3 regions of the Pseudarthrobacter sp. S9 genome follow, and region 2 is predicted to be linked to each of the others. Evidence: riboswitches for the same ligand, from Rfam matches in the RefSeq annotation. Region 2 holds a riboswitch; each other region holds the start of a gene.

Region 1 (5,786 bases), 1.7 Mb from region 2:
CCCGGAGCGCTGCGTCCTCCACCGCCGTCGAGCTCACAGTTTGGAGCAAGGAGAGTGCACGATCCAGGCAAGCGGCGTCCAAGCCAGGCCGCGCGGTCTGGCCGGCTTCCCGGGCCGTGTCCTGGAAGGGTGCGAACTCCCTCATGGCTTCCATAACTAAACTCTGCCAGAGGGGTACGACGGTAATGATGGAGTCGCGCCAACGGCGTCGCGCTAACTGCGCCGCCGCCGCCGTATTACTCGTTAGGCGGGAACTCGTAGGAGGCCGGAATCTTTGCCGGCGACGCGCCGAAGGACAGCACGATTTCATCGTGGCGTTTCAGCGGGACGTCCCGGACGCCGGCGTCGTACTTCTTGCCGTTGACATAGGCGGTCCAGCCGCCCAGCGGCCCGCTCCCCGTCCCCGCGGCGCCGCCGCCCGCCAGCACGCCCCATTCCGTCAAGAGCTGCCCGAGCGTGAAGACCTGCCCCGCGGTGGGCGACTCGATGTGGATGACGCCGCTGGTGTCGTGCGTGTGCAGGGCAGAGATGCCGTCCGGCTTGTTGCCCGGGCCCACCGTGATGCCGATGTTGGCCGGCACAGCAACGGGCTGGCCGTCCTTCAGCACATCAAGGTGGGCGTGAAAATGCTGCACGTTTCCCTCCGCCGTCAGGACTGCGAGTCCGGCCTGGGCGATCCGCTCACGGGCGCCGGCGGTGTCCAAGGCAAAACCGGCGGCGGAGGACGTCGTCTTCGAGCTGCCCACGGGCGAAGGCGCGGGTGCCGCGCACGACGCCACCCCCAGCATCACAGCGGACAGTGCGACGGCGAGTGCGAGCTTGGGGTGCATGGTTACGGAAACCGCTTTCGTTCGGACGACATGACACTGCCAGTCTAGGCAGAGGGTTCGCCTGCCCGCCGCCGACGGGAAAGAATGGACGAGTGAGTGACGCCGGCGATTTCATCGACCTCTCCCTGCAGCGGGAGGGGTCGTGGAGCCGTGCAGAAGAGGCGCAGTCCCGTCTGGGCGGCGATCTGCGTTTTTACGGCGCCTCGGTAGGCGCGGTGCGCGGGACGATCCGGGATGCCGGCCGCCGTTATCCCGGCCTGTTGCATGATGACATCACCGCGCTCAGCTCGGAATTGTGGGCTGTGCCCGTCTTTGAGCGCCGGCTCGCGGCGGTGGTCCTGCTGCAATCCAATGTCCCGCTTCTGACCAACTCGGACCTGACCCGGATAGAGGGCTTCGTGCGGCAGGCGCACGTGCGCGCGCTCGTCGACCCGCTCGCCGTCGACGTGATCGGACCCCTGCTCGAGGGACTGGACAGGCCGGACATGGTGCGGGCGGACAGTGTGCTGGACCGCTGGGTGCGGGAACCGGACGTCTGGCTCCGCCGTGCCGCCCTGCTGTCCCCGCTCCGGCCGCTGCGAACGGGCGCGGGGGACTGGGACCGATTTGTCCGCCACGCCTGCACGGTGCTGGGCGAGTCCCCGGCGACAGGCAGGAAACGGGCAGACGGGCCCGAGGTCCGGGAAGCGATCTCCCTTGTGCTCGATGAGATGACGAAGAAGAGGCCGGAACTGCACTTCTCAGTCGTCGACGAGTGATGCCACGGCGCAGCGTCCGGAGACAGCTACCGAAGTTCAGGGTTTGGCGTCTCCGCCGGCCGCGGGCTGAGAGAAAGTCCTAGCGGCACGCGATCCGGCGGCTGCACTCGCGGCTATCGTGACGAGGGCGCCCAGCAGCAGGGCCGCCGCCTCACCGGGCAGCAGCACGTGGAGCTGCGTGCCGATGCTCGCCGCGGCAACCGGCACCCCCAGTTGTGCCGCGGAAAGAACCCCCAGAGGCAGGGGCAGCCCAAGCACCCCCAGTCCGGAGTGGAGCAGCACCGTTCCAACCCCTAGGGCCAGGCCCAAAACGATCATGTCCGGGCGCCCGGCGAGGTCCCTCAGGTTCAGCGACGCCCCCAGCCAGACAAAGAAAACCGGCCCCAGGAAGCCGTCGCTGACGGCGAACAGCTGGCGGGCCAGCCGCCTCGGCTCGCCGACGGCGCCGACCACCAGGCCGAAGGAAAAGCCGGCCAGCATCACCGACACGTGGCCGAAGTTCGCCACCCCTGCCAGCGCGAAGAGCAGGGCCAGCTGGATCCGGAGCTCCAGGGCGAACTTGCGGTTTTCCGAGAGCCGGTGCATGCGCCCGCGGATGCCGCTGCGCTCCAGCCAGCGCAGCACGAAAAAGAGCACAGCTGCGCACGCCGCCACCGCGAGCGCACCCAGCGCGGCGCGGCCGGCGTTGGGCGGATCCACAACCAGCGGCAACGCCACAATGCAGGCGATGTCCGCGATGGCCACCTGTGCGGTCATGGCGACCACCTGGGGTCCGCCCAGGCGCAGGGAATCAACAATCGGCAGGACCAGGGCAGCGGACGAGGACGCCAGCAGCACCACGTACAGGGGAGCATGCCCGGTGCCGAAGACCAGGCCCACCCCGGTTCCGATGACCGCAGCCGCGATCGCAGCAGCGGCGGCCTGGCGGGACCCCTTCCCGAGGGCGGAGCGAATCTGCGGGTCCCTGACCGGCACATGGGTTCCGGCCACGAACATCATCAGCGCAAAGCCGATGTTCGCCAGCAGGTTGAAGGTGGGATCGCCCGAGTCGACCAGCGCGAGCCCCGTCTGCCCGATCCCGATGCCTGCCAGCAGTTCGCCCAAGACCACCGGCAGCCGCCAGCGCACCCGTAGCGCCAGCACCGGGCCGGCCAGGGCGACGACGGCGATCAGCGCCAGGGACAGGAACGTCACGGCGCGCCGCGGCGTGCCGGACCCGGGGCCGCCGGATCTGCCAGCTTCACGGGGATGTCCGTATTCTCGTCGGTCAGGAAGGAAGCGCAGATCCGGTGGTACCCGTCGGCGACTTGGGCAGCGATGCCGGCGTCGAGGTCTCCCCGGACCAGCAGCACCGGGGACAGCTCCTTGCCGGCGGCGATCTTGGCCAGATCAGCGGCGACGTGGGGGTTGTCGGCCGTCAGGAGCGGCAGCCCAGAGGCACGCAAAATGTCTTTCGCGAGCTGATGCGTCACCGGCGCATTGCGCAACGACTGCACGATGGCGGCGGCGCCGGCGGCGCCCGTGAGCAGCGTGAGGTACCGCTCCGCGGCCGGGTAATCATGCTCCTCGGGTTCCGCGAGCCAGAAAACCGGGGCCGGGTCGTCGCTTTTCCTGGATTCCTTCGCCATGGATTGAGACTAGTCCCGTCCACCCGCCAGCGCTCTTACCTGCCTGTCCGCCGTTCCACCACCGCGTAGGCCTTGCCGTCCAGGAACTCCCAGTCCGTGACCACCATGAAACCGAGAGCGTCGACGCGGTCATTCAGGACGTGCGCGTCAAAGCCGCCGTCCCGGGGTTCCGCGTCCCACGTCGAGACATGGACGTCCTTGCCTTCCAGGATCAGCAGCTCGGTGTTGACATCAAAATCCTCCTGAGGCTGATTGCTCAGCTGGCAGATGGCAACACAGTGGCTGTTCATTTCGGCCTCCGCTTCGGGGACATGCTGACGGCATCATCCTATGCTCGGAAGAGCCGCCGTCCCTATGGGAATACCGGACGGCAGCGTGATTGCCGTTACCTGAATGTGACATTAGCCTGCGGTCCGCGTTACGGTGGATAAGTGCCTGTTGTCTCCGATACGGGCGCTCCCCAGCCGATTGCCTAACTCTGCCGCGGCCCGGGGCCCATTCGCTTCAACGTCCGGCAGAGACGGGGAAACCACTTTTGACCTGCTCGTCTGCAGGTCTTGGGGTGAAGCCGCACAGAGCCCGCAACGACGGGCCCCGAGTGCGGCCGGGTGCCTCCCATCCGAATCCGACAGCTCACCTCGCAGGCATTGGGAGAGGCTACATTCATGTCTTCAATCAATACTTTTGCGCGCCAAACCGCCATCCTCGCCGCAGCATCCGGTCTGGTCCTCACCAGCGGAATGGCCGCCAACGCAGCGGGAGCCCCCGTGCAGCGCGACTCCGCGCCGGCGTCGTCCATTGATGTCAAGGGCCAGGTCGCCGCGCCGGTCAGCGCCGATTCAAGCGTCAAGATCAGCTTCGATCGTCCTGCCGTCACCTCCACGGCCGCTCCCGTCATCGAGCAGCCCAAGCCGGCTGTTGCGGTCCCGGCCGCAGCAGCTCAGGCGGCAGCCCCCAAGGCTTCGGTGCAGGTCCAGGCCGCCCCGGCCCCCGCCGCGGCGCCGGCAGCCGGCGGCCTCAACGCCGCCATGCTCTCCGCCGCCTACGGCCAGCTGGGTATCACCCAGGACTGCACAGCCATGGTGGAGAAGGCGCTCGGCGCAGCCGGCAAGCCGGTCGGCGACCTCGGCCCCATGCAGTTCATGAACTACGGCACCGTCGTCGGGACTCCCGTGCCCGGTGACATGGTGGTCCAGGCCGGCCACGTCGGCATTTACGCCGGCAACGGCCAGGTCGTCAGCGGCGGCATGAACGGGTCCAACCAGACGATCGTGCACCCGCTGTCCTGGCTCACCGTTACCGGCGGCGTGACCTTCGTCCGCGCCTAAGCTTAAGCCCCATTGGGGCTAGATGCTGGTGCGGATAAGACCGGTGATCGGATGCCTTTGGGGGCATCCGATCACCGGTCTTTCCTTTGCCGGGACCGGGACTCAGCGCACGACCAGAGGAAGCTCGATCTTCATGACGGTTCCCTCGGGGCCGGTCCTGGCTACGTCGACGGTGCCGCCGGCGGCCGTGGCGATCTCGCGGACGAGGGCCAGGCCGATGCCGAAGCTTCTCTGTCCGCGTGTTCCATCGGAACGGGAGGTCCTCACGAAGCGGTCGAAGATCCGGGCCTGATCGACGCCCGTGATCCCGGACCCCGTGTCAGCCACGGTGATGACTGCCTGGTTCCGCTCTGTAACCGTCCTGATGGTGACGCGTCCGCCGGGTGGAGTGTGGGCGAGGGCGTTATCCGCCAGGGCCAGCACCGCGCGCCGCAGAGCGTTTTGGTCGATCCGTGCCAGCGGCCGGCCGTCGGCGGAAAAATCCAGAAGCACGTCCCGCTGGCCCGCCAGTTGCTGGAGACTCTCGGCGACGGCGGCGACGACGTAGGCCAGGTCGGACGGTGCCGCGGAAGGATCAGGCCTGGCAGAGGTTGCTGCCAGGAGCAGTTCGTTGACAATCTCCGTAAGCGTTGCCGCATCCTCCCGGATCCGGGCGAGGGCCTGGCCTTGCTTTGAGCCCGGCGTCGTGTCGCGTTGGGTGAGCTGGATCCGTGTGTCCAGGATGGCCAGGGGCGTGCGCAGTTCGTGGCTGGCATCCTGGACAAACCGGCGCTGCAGCGCCAGTGCTTCTCCGAGGGGTCGGATGGCGCTGCGCGCGCTCAGCCACCCGACGACGCCGGCCAACACGATCCCCGATGCCCCTGCGATGATCATGGCTTCGAGCAGGTCCTTGGAATCGAGGTACGTGTAGGCCGGCCCCGCTGCCGTGGAGCCTGGCACCCCGGGGTGTGCAAGTTGGTTCATGAGGTAAATGGCGGTGGCGGCGAGGATGCAGAGGACCATCACTGCGCAGGCGGCGCTGATCCGCAACGCCACTTTGAGGGAGGCCCTGCGCAGCGTGGACTGGTCCGGGTTGCCGCCCATCGGCCCGCTCTTCCTCATGGGCTTACTCATCGGCGTCGCCAATCTGGTAGCCGACGCCGTGGACGGTGCGGATCACGGTCTTGGAGATCTTCCGGCGGAGGTGGTGGACATAGGTGTCGATCACGCCGGGCTGGTCTGTGGGGTGGAATAACCTGGCGA
Region 2 (5,786 bases):
GATGACCTCGTAGCCTTCGGGGGCACGGAAGAACTCGCTGAGCCCTGTCCGGACCGAGCCGACAAGGTTCTTGACGGGTGCCTGGCGGTGGGAGGTCCCCAGCAGTTTCGCCGACGCCGCGGCGAGGGCCTCCATCTGTTCCGGCCGGACCTTGGACGGTCCGGCGCCGAACCGTCCGTCCTGGGGCAGGAGGTTTGCGGGGATCGTGATGCTGGTGTCGCTCACAGTGGCTCCAATTTTCGGCTGATACGTAGCGTGGCTTGGGAGGTGGCCTGGCAGGGGTGGCTGCAACGAAGACTCCTTTTCATTCTGCCTGAAAGCCCCGGGCGATACGGAAAAGGGTCCGTCACAGTCCAGTCATTGAGGCACCGGTGCGGGCGGTGCGCGGCTGGTTCGCGGTTGATACGCCGACGCTCAACGAGGGGACTGTGACGGCCAGTGCCGACGCCCGGAAGATTATCCGGAGTAATTCAAAATAGGCTAAGATGTCCTGCGAACGTACGGCGGATCTCGCCAGGGCGCATCCTGCACGCGGTACGGTGGGAATGACGCAAGGACGGCGCTCGAGGAGCTGAGCTGAATGACGGATCTGATCGATACTACGGAGATGTATCTTCGGACCATTCTGGAACTTGAAGAAGAAAACATCGTCGCCCTCCGCGCCCGCATCGCCGAAAGGCTGCGCCACTCCGGCCCCACCGTTTCCCAGACCATCGGGCGCATGGAACGCGACGGACTGGTGGTTGTTTCGGGCGACCGCCACCTTGAGCTGACGGAAACCGGCCGGAAACGCGCTATCGGAGTCATGCGCAAGCACCGCCTCGCCGAGCGCCTGCTCGCCGACGTGATCGGCCTCGACTGGGCCTACGTCCACGAGGAAGCCTGCCGCTGGGAGCACGTGATGAGTGAACGCGTCGAGCGGAGGATTTTCGAGATGCTCAACCACCCGACCGTCTCGCCGTACGGAAACCCGATCCCGGGACTTGCGGAGCTCGGCGGCCAGCCGTCCCGGGCCTACACGGACGGGGTGGTGAACCTGCTGGACGCCATGGCCGGCTACGGTGCGGATTCGCGGATCACGGTCAGCCGTCTGGCGGAGCCGATCCAGGTCGAGCCGGAGTTGCTGGTTCAGCTTGATGAGGGCGGCATCCGGCCCGGTGCCGTGATCTCGCTGGAGCGGGTCGGCGAGTACATCTCGGTCCGGGTCCCGGATATCGAAGGCGCCCTGGAGTTGCCTCCCGAAGTCGCCGCCCATGTGTTTGTAACGGTCGTCTAACCTGCCCTGACTCGCCGCTCATGGGATGACCGATGAGTTGTGCACAAAAGTGATTACGGAATTATTACCGGGCGGCTTAATCACCTATAGTTAGTGGCCAGTACCGATACCAAAGCGTTACCTGATCCGAAGCCGAGCCCTGCCAGCGGATCAGTCGCAGAAACACCTTCTGGCAGGGGCGGGGGAACCACTTGCGGCTGCTTCAACAGCAGCCTTGGGGTGAAGTCCGTCAGCGGCAAGCACACTCCACCGAGGCATCCCAAGATGCCTCAGTGTCTGGCTGCTTGCCACGGCGGACCGGGTCTTTGATCTCTCTGACCCGAATCCGACAGCTAACTTCGCAGGCTATCCAGAGAGGAACCGTTCTTGACTACCCAGACCGCCAGGGGCCGTCGTCGCGCGACCGGTCCCGCTCCGGAGCCGCGCCCGGTTGTCGCCCCAATGGCCGACCGCCCACGTGACGCGCACCGCGACGAACGCCGGGGCCGCCGCAGTCCGTTCCGCCAGGTAACGGACTTTGCCGCCGCCAGCGGTGTGGGACAGAAGGCCGGCATCGCACTGGCCGCCACGGGCCTGGTCCTGACCGTAACCGTCCCCGTCACCAGCCCGGTCATGGCCACGGGCGCCGGCCTGTCCGGATCGGTCGCCGCCGCAGCGCAGCCGGATGTCACGGCGGCCGCCGCAGCCAAGGTCGACTTCAGCCGCACGGCCGTCACCACGAAGGGCGACCCGGACGGGAAACTCAAGCAGCTATTGAGCGCCCAGTCGGTGGGCAGCATCACCCGCGCGGCATCGGCCGGCACTCTCGGTGCGCCGCTGGACCAGATGGTCACGGCCTCGCCGTTCGGCTACCGCGTCAGCCCGATCACGGGCGGTGCGGGCGAGTTCCACCGCGGCCAGGACTACGCCGCCCAATGCGGAACAGCCGTCCACGCAGCCGCCAGCGGCACCGTCACCTTTTCCGGATGGCACCCCTACGGCGGTGGAAACCGCATCGTGATCGATCACGGCAACGGCCTGGAGACCACGTACAACCACCTGTCCTCATCCTCCGTGCGCGTCGGCCAGAAGGTCTCCCGCGGGGACCTCATCGCGATGAGCGGCACCACAGGCGCCTCCACGGGCTGCCACCTCCACTTCGAAGTGATGGTCAACGGCGACGTCGTTGACCCGCTCGGCTGGCTCTAAGTAAGCCGATGGATCACTCTCGAATTCTTGTGACACGCCGTGATCTGAATGTGACATTGAGTCCGGACTCCTGTAGCGTTTGAAGCACGCCAACTTTTCCGAAGTTGGCGCTCTTGAGTGGATTGCCTAGCTCTGCCACCGCTCAAGGTCCGATCGCATCACATCGTCTGGCAGGGGCGGGGGAACCAATTTTGGTCTTCGAAAGAAGACCTTGGGGTTAAGTCGCAAAGCTTCCCAGGAAGCAGCGCGGCCGGGTGACTCCCATCCGAATCCGACAGCTCACCTCGCAGGCATTGGGAGAGGCTACTTTCGTGTCTTCACGCCACAATGCTGCGCATAATCGCGCTTGCGCGGCTCTTCGGAGCCCGCTGAAATCCAACTCCCGTGCTGCCCTTGCCGGCGCCCGGATTGGAGCTCACTCCGCGGACTCACTCTCCACTGAGTCCGGACAGCAGGCCAAGCACCTGCTCGCTTTTGGCGTGTCTTCGCAGTACACCCTTCGCTAAGTAACCCATTCGGGGCGATCCGGCGTACCCCCAAGATGCCGGAGCGTCCTCATTCCGCGCCTGAAAACGCGCGGTCCAAGGATCACGAAAGAGAGAACTTAATGACTACTCGTGCAACCATTGCACGGCACCGCGCCGAGGTCACCAAGACCAACTCGCTTGCTGTCATTGCCAAGGCTGTCGGCGACAACGCCGGCGGCATGGGCCGCCAGGCTGCAGTCATCGCCGCAGCATCCGGCCTGGTTCTGACCAGCGGTATCGCAGCCAACGCTGCTGAGACCAACGTTCAGCGCGAATCCACCTCCGCTTCCGCCCTCGAAGTCCAGTCAGCTGCTCCGGCAACTATTTCGGCTGCTTCTACCATCGCGATCTCCTACGAGAAGCCCGCCGTCACCACGTCGCCGGCTCCTGTCGTCGAGGCCCCGAAGCCCGCTGTGAAGGTCCAGGACGCCCAGGCCGGCGGCGCGCAGCTCGGAACATCCGCGTCCGTCGGCGCACCGGCAGGCATCGGCAGCGGCAACGGCGCGACGATCGCCGCCGCTGCCTATGCACAGATCGGCGTCGGGCAGGACTGCACCGCCCTCGTAACCAACGCACTGGCCGCAGCGGGCATCCACTACCACGGCTGGCCGGCAGGTTACCTGTCCTTGGGCCGCACCGTGAGCGCCGCCGAGGCACAGCCGGGCGACCTCGCCTATTACCAGAACGGTGGCGTGGGCATGGCCCACATCGCTGTCTACGTCGGCAACGGCATGGCCGTCCACGGCGGCTGGAACGGCGGCACCACCGCCCTGTACAGCGCCAACGTCGGCTCCGGCCCGGTCTTCATCCGCGTCGGCGGCTAAGCCACGGGCTAAGACAAAGGCTAAACACGGCCCCAGCACTTTCGAAGGACCCCCGCCCTGGTGGCGGGGGTCTTTTGTGTTGCCGCGGAATGAACTTTCCGGGGCACGGACCGGCGCGGTCGAAAAAAATTCGGTGATCCGGCACTTGAGTGTTTACTCTTGTGTTGTCGATCCATAGCCTGACCATGCAGAGGGCAGCCGGCCCTCGTGCCCCTGGCGGGTGCGGCCGTGAAGAGGTATGCGGATGCGCACGCTCGTTCTGAATGCTGGATATGAACCGCTGGCGGTAGTGACCTTCCGCCGGGCGCTTGTCCTTGTGCTGACCGGAAAGGCCAGCGTGGTGGCCGAAGGGGACGATCCCGTCGTCGGCCCCCAGGACATATTGGGCCGCCCGTCCGTGATCCTGCTGAACCGCTATATCCGGCCCCGGTACAACACGATGACGGCTGTCAGCCGCCGGGGCGTGCTCCGCCGGGACGGCCACCGCTGCGCTTACTGCGGCAAGGCTGCCCACACCATAGACCATGTCCAGCCCAAGTCCCGGGGCGGTGCGGATTCCTGGGAAAACCTCGTGGCCGCCTGCCTGCGCTGCAACAACGCCAAGGGTGATCACACGCCCGGCGAGATGGGCTGGAAACTCGGCTTTGCTCCCGCGCCGCCGAAGGGCACCGTCTGGCAGATCAAGGAACTCGAAAAGCCGACTCCGGCCTGGGATCCGTTCCTGCTGCCCGAATCCGCGGCCTGAACCTGCGGCCTGAACCTGCCGCCTGAACCTGCCGCCTGAACCCGCGGCGTGCCGGTCCGGACCCCTTGCCGCGCTAGGCTGAAGCGGTGGAGTTCGATGCCGTCATTCTCGCCGGGGGGAAGTCCTCCCGTCTGGGAGGCGTGCCCAAGTCACGGCTGGTCTACGACGGCGCCACCCTCCTTGAACGCTCGCTGCGGGCCGCGCACGGCGCCAGGGGAGTCGTCGTCGTCGGGCCTGACCCGGGGAACCTGCCCGACGGCGTCCTGAACTGCCGCGAGGATCCTCCCTTCGCGGGTCCGGCCGCCGCCATCGCTGCCGGGCTGTCCGCTGTGGCGGCGGACCATGCAGCCCGAGGCGGGGCAGTCGGTCCGGCGCCCCTCACCCTGGTCCTGGCCTGTGACATGCCCCGCGTGGAGTCCGCTGTCCGCGCCCTCATCAAAGCGCTGGAAGGCGACGGGCCGGACAGTACAGCCCTGTCCGCCACGCCAGCCCGGGAGGATGCGCCGGAGACCGACGGCGTCATGGCCGTCTCCGGCGATGGGCGCAGGCAACCCCTACTGGGCTTTTATGGCACAGTTGCGCTACAACGTTGCGTCGCGGACGCCGCGCGCCGGGGAGCCCTCGAGAACGCTTCGGTATTCGCCCTTCTTGCTAGTCTTGAGGTGCGGGAAGTTCGAGTCCCCTCCGGTTCCACGGATGATGTGGATACCTGGGATGACGCCACCGCCCTAGGGATATCCGGCCCGGTTCAAGGCCACGATCCAGACGGCCGGTCCGGAGCTCCGCAGCTGAACTCGACTTTGGAGGCAAACGGTGAAGAGCCAGGATGAAACACTGGAAGACTGGTGCCGTGCCCTGCTCCAGGCCCTGGAGCTTGAGGATGTCGAGATTGACGTGACAGAGGTCCTGGCCCTGGCCGGTGTGGCGGCTCATTCCGTGGTGCGCCCTGCCGCCCCGCTGACCACGTTTATCGCAGGCTTTGCCGCCGGACTGGCATCAGGTTCCGGCCAGGCCACCGACGCCGTGTCCATGCAGGCCGCCATGGGAGTGGCCCGCCAGCTCGCCAAGGACTACGCGGCCGCCGAAGCTCCCGGGGCATGACGCCTGCACCCCCTCACGGCCACGGGACTGCGGAGGCCGAGCCGGGGCAGCACCGGCACGTGGCCCACACCTGGCATGAGGCCCGGCAGCTCGCCTTTGACTGTGCCACCGCCATTCCCGCGGCC
Region 3 (5,786 bases), 150 kb from region 2:
GCACAGCCGCGGAAAGTCCGCCCGCTATGCCTCCCATCCCGCCTGCGGCGAAGTCGCCAGGGGTGCCCTGGCCAGGCATTCCGCCCCCGGGGAAGCCGCCCTGCGACGATCCCGTCCCGCCTTGGGCGGAGCCCGGACCGAGGCCCTGCCCGCCGGCGCCGGCGAACCCCCCGGCCGCGCCGCGCGCCGTTCCATCAGCTGCCGCGGAACTTGTCGTCAGGGCGTAGACCCCCACCCCGGCGCCGGCGGCGAGCACGACTGCGGCCCCGGCGACAACGAGCCCCCGCTTCAGCGTCCAGGGTTTGGTCCGGGCTTTGGCCGTGGAGGCCCTGTTGGGAGCGGTCCCCGGCGCACCCAAGCCCTGGGCCGGCGCTCCCGGCCCCTGCGGGGGCGCACCCCATCCGGACGCGGACGGCGTCGTCGATGTCGACGGGGGCGTGCCCCAACCCGGCGCAGCCCCGGGCACCGGCTGCCCGGCGTCGTACGGCGTGGTCGCGTGCGGGGTGTTTGCCGGCGTGGCCAGGGGGGTGCCGTCGGGGGTGGTTTCCGGGACGGGTCCGGGATGCTGACCGCTCATGGGGTTCTCCTTCAGGTGCGGGATCGGTGTTCTTCCCAGAGTGCTGACGGATCCTGTGCCCGGGCTGTGCGGCTCAACAGGCCCGGCTGTGACCTGACAGCCGTGACCTGCCCGCGTGCCCGGAAAGCCCGCACGGGCCCCGCACGGGCATCGCACCGGCACCGCGCTGCCATCCAGCTCGCTAGGCTGGGATTCACAGGTGCCGCACAGGGTCCCCAAAGCCGCATCTAACCGGCAGAACGGAGAGTTGTCCCATGGCCACTTCGCACTCCATGACCAACAACCTTCCCCAGCTCACGCATCCGGACGGCTCCCCCATCCGCGCACTGGTGGTGGACGATGAACCCAGCCTTTCCGAACTCATGAGCATGGGCCTGCGGATGGCCGGCTGGTCGGTCGCCATCGCCGCCGACGGCCCCGAGGCGGTCAAGCTCGCCAAGGAGTTCCGCCCCGATGTGCTGGTCCTCGACGTCATGATCCCCGGGTTCGACGGCGTCGAACTTCTGGGTAGGATCCGCGCCTTCGCACCCGAGGTGCCCGCCCTGTTCCTGACCGCGAAGGACGCCGTCCAGGACCGGATCACCGGCCTGGCGGCCGGCGGGGACGACTACGTCACGAAACCGTTCAGCATGGAGGAAGTGCTGCTGCGCCTGCACCGGTTGGTCCAGCGCTCCGGTGTGGCCGCCATGGACACCGCGGAGCTGGTGGTGGGCGACCTGGTGCTCAACGTCGACACCCGGGAAGTCACGCGCGCCGGCGAGGAACTGCATCTCACCGCCACCCAGTTCGAACTCCTGCGCTACCTCATGGAAAACCCCAAACGCGTCATCAGCAAAGCCCAGATCCTGGACCGGGTCTGGGACTATGACTTCGGCGGACAGGCCAACATCGTCGAACTGTATATCTCCTACCTCCGCAAGAAGGTCGACGCCAACCGGGCGCCCATGATCCACACGGTGCGCGGCGCCGGCTACGTCCTGAAGCCGGCGGATTGATCCGTGCCCACACTCTCCGGTGAGACCCGGGCCCCCGGGCGCGACTGGCGCAACCCGTCCACGTGGCATCTGCGCACCCGCCTGGTCCTCGTGGCCATGGCCCTGCTGGTGGCCATCTGCGGCGCCGTGGGCCTTTTCAGCTACGCCTCCATGGACCTGTTCCTCACCCGGCAACTCGACACCCAGCTTGACCAGGCCTCCGGACGGGCCCGGGAATTCGGCCGGCCCGTGCCCGGAAATCCCGGCCGGCCCGACCCGCTGGAGGCTCGGGGGCAGGGCGTCGGTACGCTTAACGCCCGGATTCTGGACGGCGCGGTCAGCAGCGCCGGCTTCCTCGCCGGGGACGCCAGCCGTAAGGGCCTCTCCCCCGACGACAATCACGTCCTCGTGGCGCTCACGCCGAACGGCGTGCCCGTGGACCGCACCCTTTCCACGGGCGCGTACCGTCTCACGGCCGTGCAGGCCCCCTACGGCGACGTGATCGTCACCGGGCTTCCGCTGGCGGAGAAACAGAACACCCTGGCCTCGCTGGTCTGGACCATGGTGGTGGTGTCCGCGGGTGGCCTCGTGCTGATTGGCCTCGCCGGCACGGCCTTGATCCGCCGCACCATGAAGCCGCTCGAACAGCTGTCGGAGGTGGCCACCAAGGTCTCCCGCCTTCCGCTCGACGCCGGCGAGGTGGCACTTGCGGTGCGGGTGCCGGCGTCGGCCGCCCATCCAGGCACGGAAGTGGGCAGCGTGGGCTACGCGCTGAACCAGATGCTCGAGAACGTTTCCAACGCGCTCGAGGCACGGCAGCACAGCGAGATGAAGGTGCGCCAGTTCGTGGCCGACGCCTCGCACGAGCTCCGCACTCCGCTCACCGCCATCCGCGGCTACACCGAGCTGATCCGGATGACCGAGCACTTCACGCCGGACGGCCAGAAGTCCCTCGCCCGCGTGCAAAGCCAGTCCGAGCGGATGACCACCCTCGTGGAGGATCTGCTGCTGCTGGCGCGCCTGGACGAGGGCCAGCCGCTCAAGGTCGGCGACGTCGACCTCACCCAGCTGGCGATCGAGACGGTCAGCGATGAGAAGGTCATGGCCCCGGACCGCATCTGGCAACTGGAGCTCCCGGAAGAGCCCGTGGTGGTCCGCGGCGACGGGACGCAGCTCCACCAGGTGCTGGCCAACCTGCTCTCCAATGCGCGCAAGCACACCGGACCAGGGACCACCGTGGTCACCGGCGTGATGCGTTCTGCCGACGGCAGCGCCGTCGTGACGGTGACCGACAACGGCAGCGGAATCGCCCCCGAGTTCATCGGCCGGATCTTTGCACGCTTCGCGCGGGCGGACGCCGCGCGGAGGAACCCGGCGGCCGCGACGACGGCGGCAGTCAGGTCTGGGGCAGCTCCTGCCGCCGGGGCTGGCACCGGAGCTTCTGCCGGTGCTCCTGCGACGACGGCGGCTGCGGTACCCACCGCCGAGGGGACCAGCGGGCTGGGGCTGTCCATCGTGCAGTCCATCGTGGAGGCCCACGGAGGAACCGTCGAAGTCACGTCCCGGCCGGGCCGAACGGAGTTCGCCGTGCGCCTTCCCGCCACGCCGCCGTCGGCGTAGTCCGGCACCCTTATCCGGTGGTGCGCAGGCGCAAGCCGACGCACCGTCGTCGTGATTCCTGTTACCGAAATGTGACTTAAGCTTCCAACTCCTGTAGCGTTTTTGGAGTGCGGCCTCCATTGGTGCCGCATATCCGGACGGACGCCAAACTCTGCCGCTTCCCGGATTCCGCTGGACCAGGCAGAGGCGGGGGACCCAGAGTTCCCGGGCATTCTGCACACATGCGCCCTTGGGGTGAAGCCGACACGTGAATTTCCGTGCGGCCGGATGACCTCATCCGAACCCGACAGCTAACTCCGCCGGCGTTGAGAGGCGATCATGACTGAATTCAAGGCACAAACACGCCCCGAGGGCGTTTCACGGACATCGGGTTCCACAAAGTCGCGCCACCGCGCCGAGCCAGCCCAGCCCGCGTCCGCCCTGTCCCGGTTTGCTGCCGGAATCGGCACCACCGGCCGCCGCGCCGCCGTCGTCACTGCCGCCTGCGCGGTGCTGATCGGGGTCGGCGCCGCCGGACAGGCATCGGAGACAGCCGCACCAAACACCAGCGCCGTCAGCGCCGCGAGCACTGGTGCGGCCACCACCAGCGCCGACCCGCTGACGAAACTCAACTTCGAGAAGGTACGGGTCGCGGCGCAGCCTGGCGCTACCGCCAGCGGCAGCGTCGCGCCCCAGTCATCCGAGGTGAAGCCGGCCGAAGCGCCGGCCCCGGCAGCACCGGCCGCTCCCGCACCGGAGCCGGCTGCCGCACCGGCGCCGGCTGCCGCACCGGCGCCGGCTGCCCCCGTGGCCGTCGATGACCCGGCCGGGGCGCAGGCCTACGCCGCCGCCTCGCTGGCAACCTACGGCTGGGCTCCCGGCGAGATGCAGTGCCTGATGAAGCTCTGGACCAGGGAGTCCGACTGGAACACGACCGCCACGAACGCCAGCAGCGGCGCCTACGGTGTGGTCCAGTCGCTGCCGGCCGAGAAGATGGCGAGCGCTGGCGCCGACTATATGACCAATTACAGGACGCAGATCAACTGGGGCCTGAACTACGTCAAGCAGCGCTACGGGTCCCCCTGCGGTGCCCTGAACTTCCATTACGCCAACAACTGGTACTGAGGCCGGACGAAGCCCGCTCGGACATTGTTCGCATCAGCCGGAGGCCCTGAATCCATGGATTCGGGGCCTCCGGCCACATTGAACGGCGGGCGCTGAACTTCCACAGGCGCTGCACAGCTTGACCCTAAAGCCCTCATAAGGGCCGGCGGGAAAGTTGAGCCATGACGTTCACAGACCAGGACACAGGAACCCTGCCGCACTCCATGGCGACGCCGGCCGGGCTCGCCCTGGCCGCCCCGCCCCTCACGGGTCCCGCCGCCGGGCCCGTCGACAAAGCAGGCAGCCGGCGCTCCCCCGTCGATACCCGCACCACCGAACCGGTGCTGGATGTCACCATCCCGGTTTTCAACGAGGAACGGGACCTGGAAGCGTGCCTGCGCCGGCTGCACGCCTATCTGCTGGGTTCCTTCCCCCACAGCTTCCGGATCACCGTGGCGGACAACGCCAGCACCGACGGAACACTGAAGACGGCAGAACGCGTAGCCCGCGAACTCCGCGAGGTGACCGTGGTCCACATGGCCGAAAAAGGCCGTGGAAACGCACTGCGCAAGGTGTGGCTCGCCTCGCCGTCGCCGGTCCTGGCGTACATGGACGTGGACCTGTCCACCGATCTGGCGGCGCTCGGACCCCTGCTTGCGCCGCTGTTCTCAGGGCACTCGGATTTGGCGATCGGGACCCGGCTGACGCACAGTTCCCGCGTGATCCGCGGGCCCAAACGGGAAATCATCTCCCGCAGCTACAACTTCCTGCTGCACTCCTTCATGGGCGCCCACTTCAGCGACGCCCAGTGCGGGTTCAAGGCCATCCGCGCGGACGTGGCCCGGCAGCTCCTCCCGCACACCCTGGACAACGCCTGGTTCTTCGACACCGAACTGCTGGTGCTGGCCGAAAAGTGCGGACTGCGCGTCCACGAGGTACCCGTGGACTGGACCGACGATCCCGATTCCAGCGTCGACATCGTCCAGACCGCCCTGGCCGACCTGCGCGGCATGGCCCGGCTGAGCCGCGACCTGGTCTCGGGCCGCATCCCTGTCCCCGAGCTGCGCGCCGCGCTCGCCCGCGGCCCCCTCGCCGCGTCCTCCCGCGCCCAGGAACAAAGCCCCGGCGGGAGCCTGTTCGGGCAGTTGGTCCGCTTCGGCAGCATCGGACTCGCGTCAACCCTCGCCTACCTGGCGATCTTCCTGCTCTGCCGCGGCCTCATGGACCCGCAGCTCGCCAATTTTCTCGCGTTGCTCACCACGGCCGTGGCCAACACCGCCGCCAACCGCCGCTTCACCTTCGGCATCCAGGGCAACAGCCAAGTGGCGCGCCACCACTTCGAGGGCCTCCTGGTGTTCGGCCTCGGGCTGGCACTGACCTCCGGCGCACTCGCCCTGGTGCACGGCGCCTCCGCCGGCCCGCCGGACCGCTGGCTTGAGATCGTCACGGTCACCGCGGCGAACCTCGCCGCCACTGCCGTCAAGTTCCTGCTCTTCCGGCTGGTCATCTTCCGCCAGTCTTCCGCCACCGGG

Evidence for each region. A riboswitch is a leader RNA that binds a small molecule or an ion and turns the genes downstream of it on or off. The one in region 2 is predicted to bind cyclic di-AMP.
Region 1: it holds a riboswitch for cyclic di-AMP, as region 2 does, so the genes downstream of both, ACQCSY_RS18950 (hypothetical protein) here and ACQCSY_RS05095 (NlpC/P60 family protein) in region 2, are expected to answer to the same signal.
Region 3: it holds a riboswitch for cyclic di-AMP, as region 2 does, so the genes downstream of both, ACQCSY_RS05790 (hypothetical protein) here and ACQCSY_RS05095 (NlpC/P60 family protein) in region 2, are expected to answer to the same signal.

What each region holds. Positions count from the first base shown of each region.
Region 1 covers NZ_CP189576.1:3,939,154-3,944,939, forward strand. The annotation lists gene ACQCSY_RS18920 (DUF222 domain-containing protein) at 1-154, opposite strand, end outside; gene ACQCSY_RS18925 (hypothetical protein) at 237-830, opposite strand; gene ACQCSY_RS18930 (DNA alkylation repair protein) at 923-1,588, shown strand; gene ACQCSY_RS18935 (cation:proton antiporter) at 1,625-2,782, opposite strand; gene ACQCSY_RS18940 (hypothetical protein) at 2,779-3,216, opposite strand; gene ACQCSY_RS18945 (hypothetical protein) at 3,252-3,506, opposite strand; cyclic di-AMP (ydaO/yuaA leader) riboswitch at 3,707-3,877, shown strand; gene ACQCSY_RS18950 (hypothetical protein) at 3,882-4,544, shown strand; gene ACQCSY_RS18955 (sensor histidine kinase) at 4,647-5,645, opposite strand; gene ACQCSY_RS18960 (response regulator transcription factor) at 5,650-5,786, opposite strand, start outside.
Region 2 covers NZ_CP189576.1:1,092,225-1,098,010, reverse strand. The annotation lists gene serC (phosphoserine transaminase) at 1-225, opposite strand, end outside; gene ACQCSY_RS05105 (metal-dependent transcriptional regulator) at 581-1,276, shown strand; cyclic di-AMP (ydaO/yuaA leader) riboswitch at 1,422-1,638, shown strand; gene ACQCSY_RS05100 (M23 family metallopeptidase) at 1,643-2,464, shown strand; cyclic di-AMP (ydaO/yuaA leader) riboswitch at 2,602-2,771, shown strand; gene ACQCSY_RS05095 (NlpC/P60 family protein) at 3,072-3,815, shown strand; gene ACQCSY_RS05090 (HNH endonuclease) at 4,060-4,560, shown strand; gene mobA (molybdenum cofactor guanylyltransferase) at 4,647-5,390, shown strand; gene ACQCSY_RS05080 (DUF6457 domain-containing protein) at 5,374-5,661, shown strand; gene ACQCSY_RS05075 (molybdopterin molybdotransferase MoeA) at 5,658-5,786, shown strand, end outside.
Region 3 covers NZ_CP189576.1:1,243,828-1,249,613, forward strand. The annotation lists gene ACQCSY_RS05775 (hypothetical protein) at 1-577, opposite strand, end outside; gene ACQCSY_RS05780 (response regulator transcription factor) at 832-1,572, shown strand; gene ACQCSY_RS05785 (HAMP domain-containing sensor histidine kinase) at 1,576-3,171, shown strand; cyclic di-AMP (ydaO/yuaA leader) riboswitch at 3,331-3,491, shown strand; gene ACQCSY_RS05790 (hypothetical protein) at 3,490-4,275, shown strand; gene ACQCSY_RS05795 (glycosyltransferase) at 4,437-5,786, shown strand, end outside.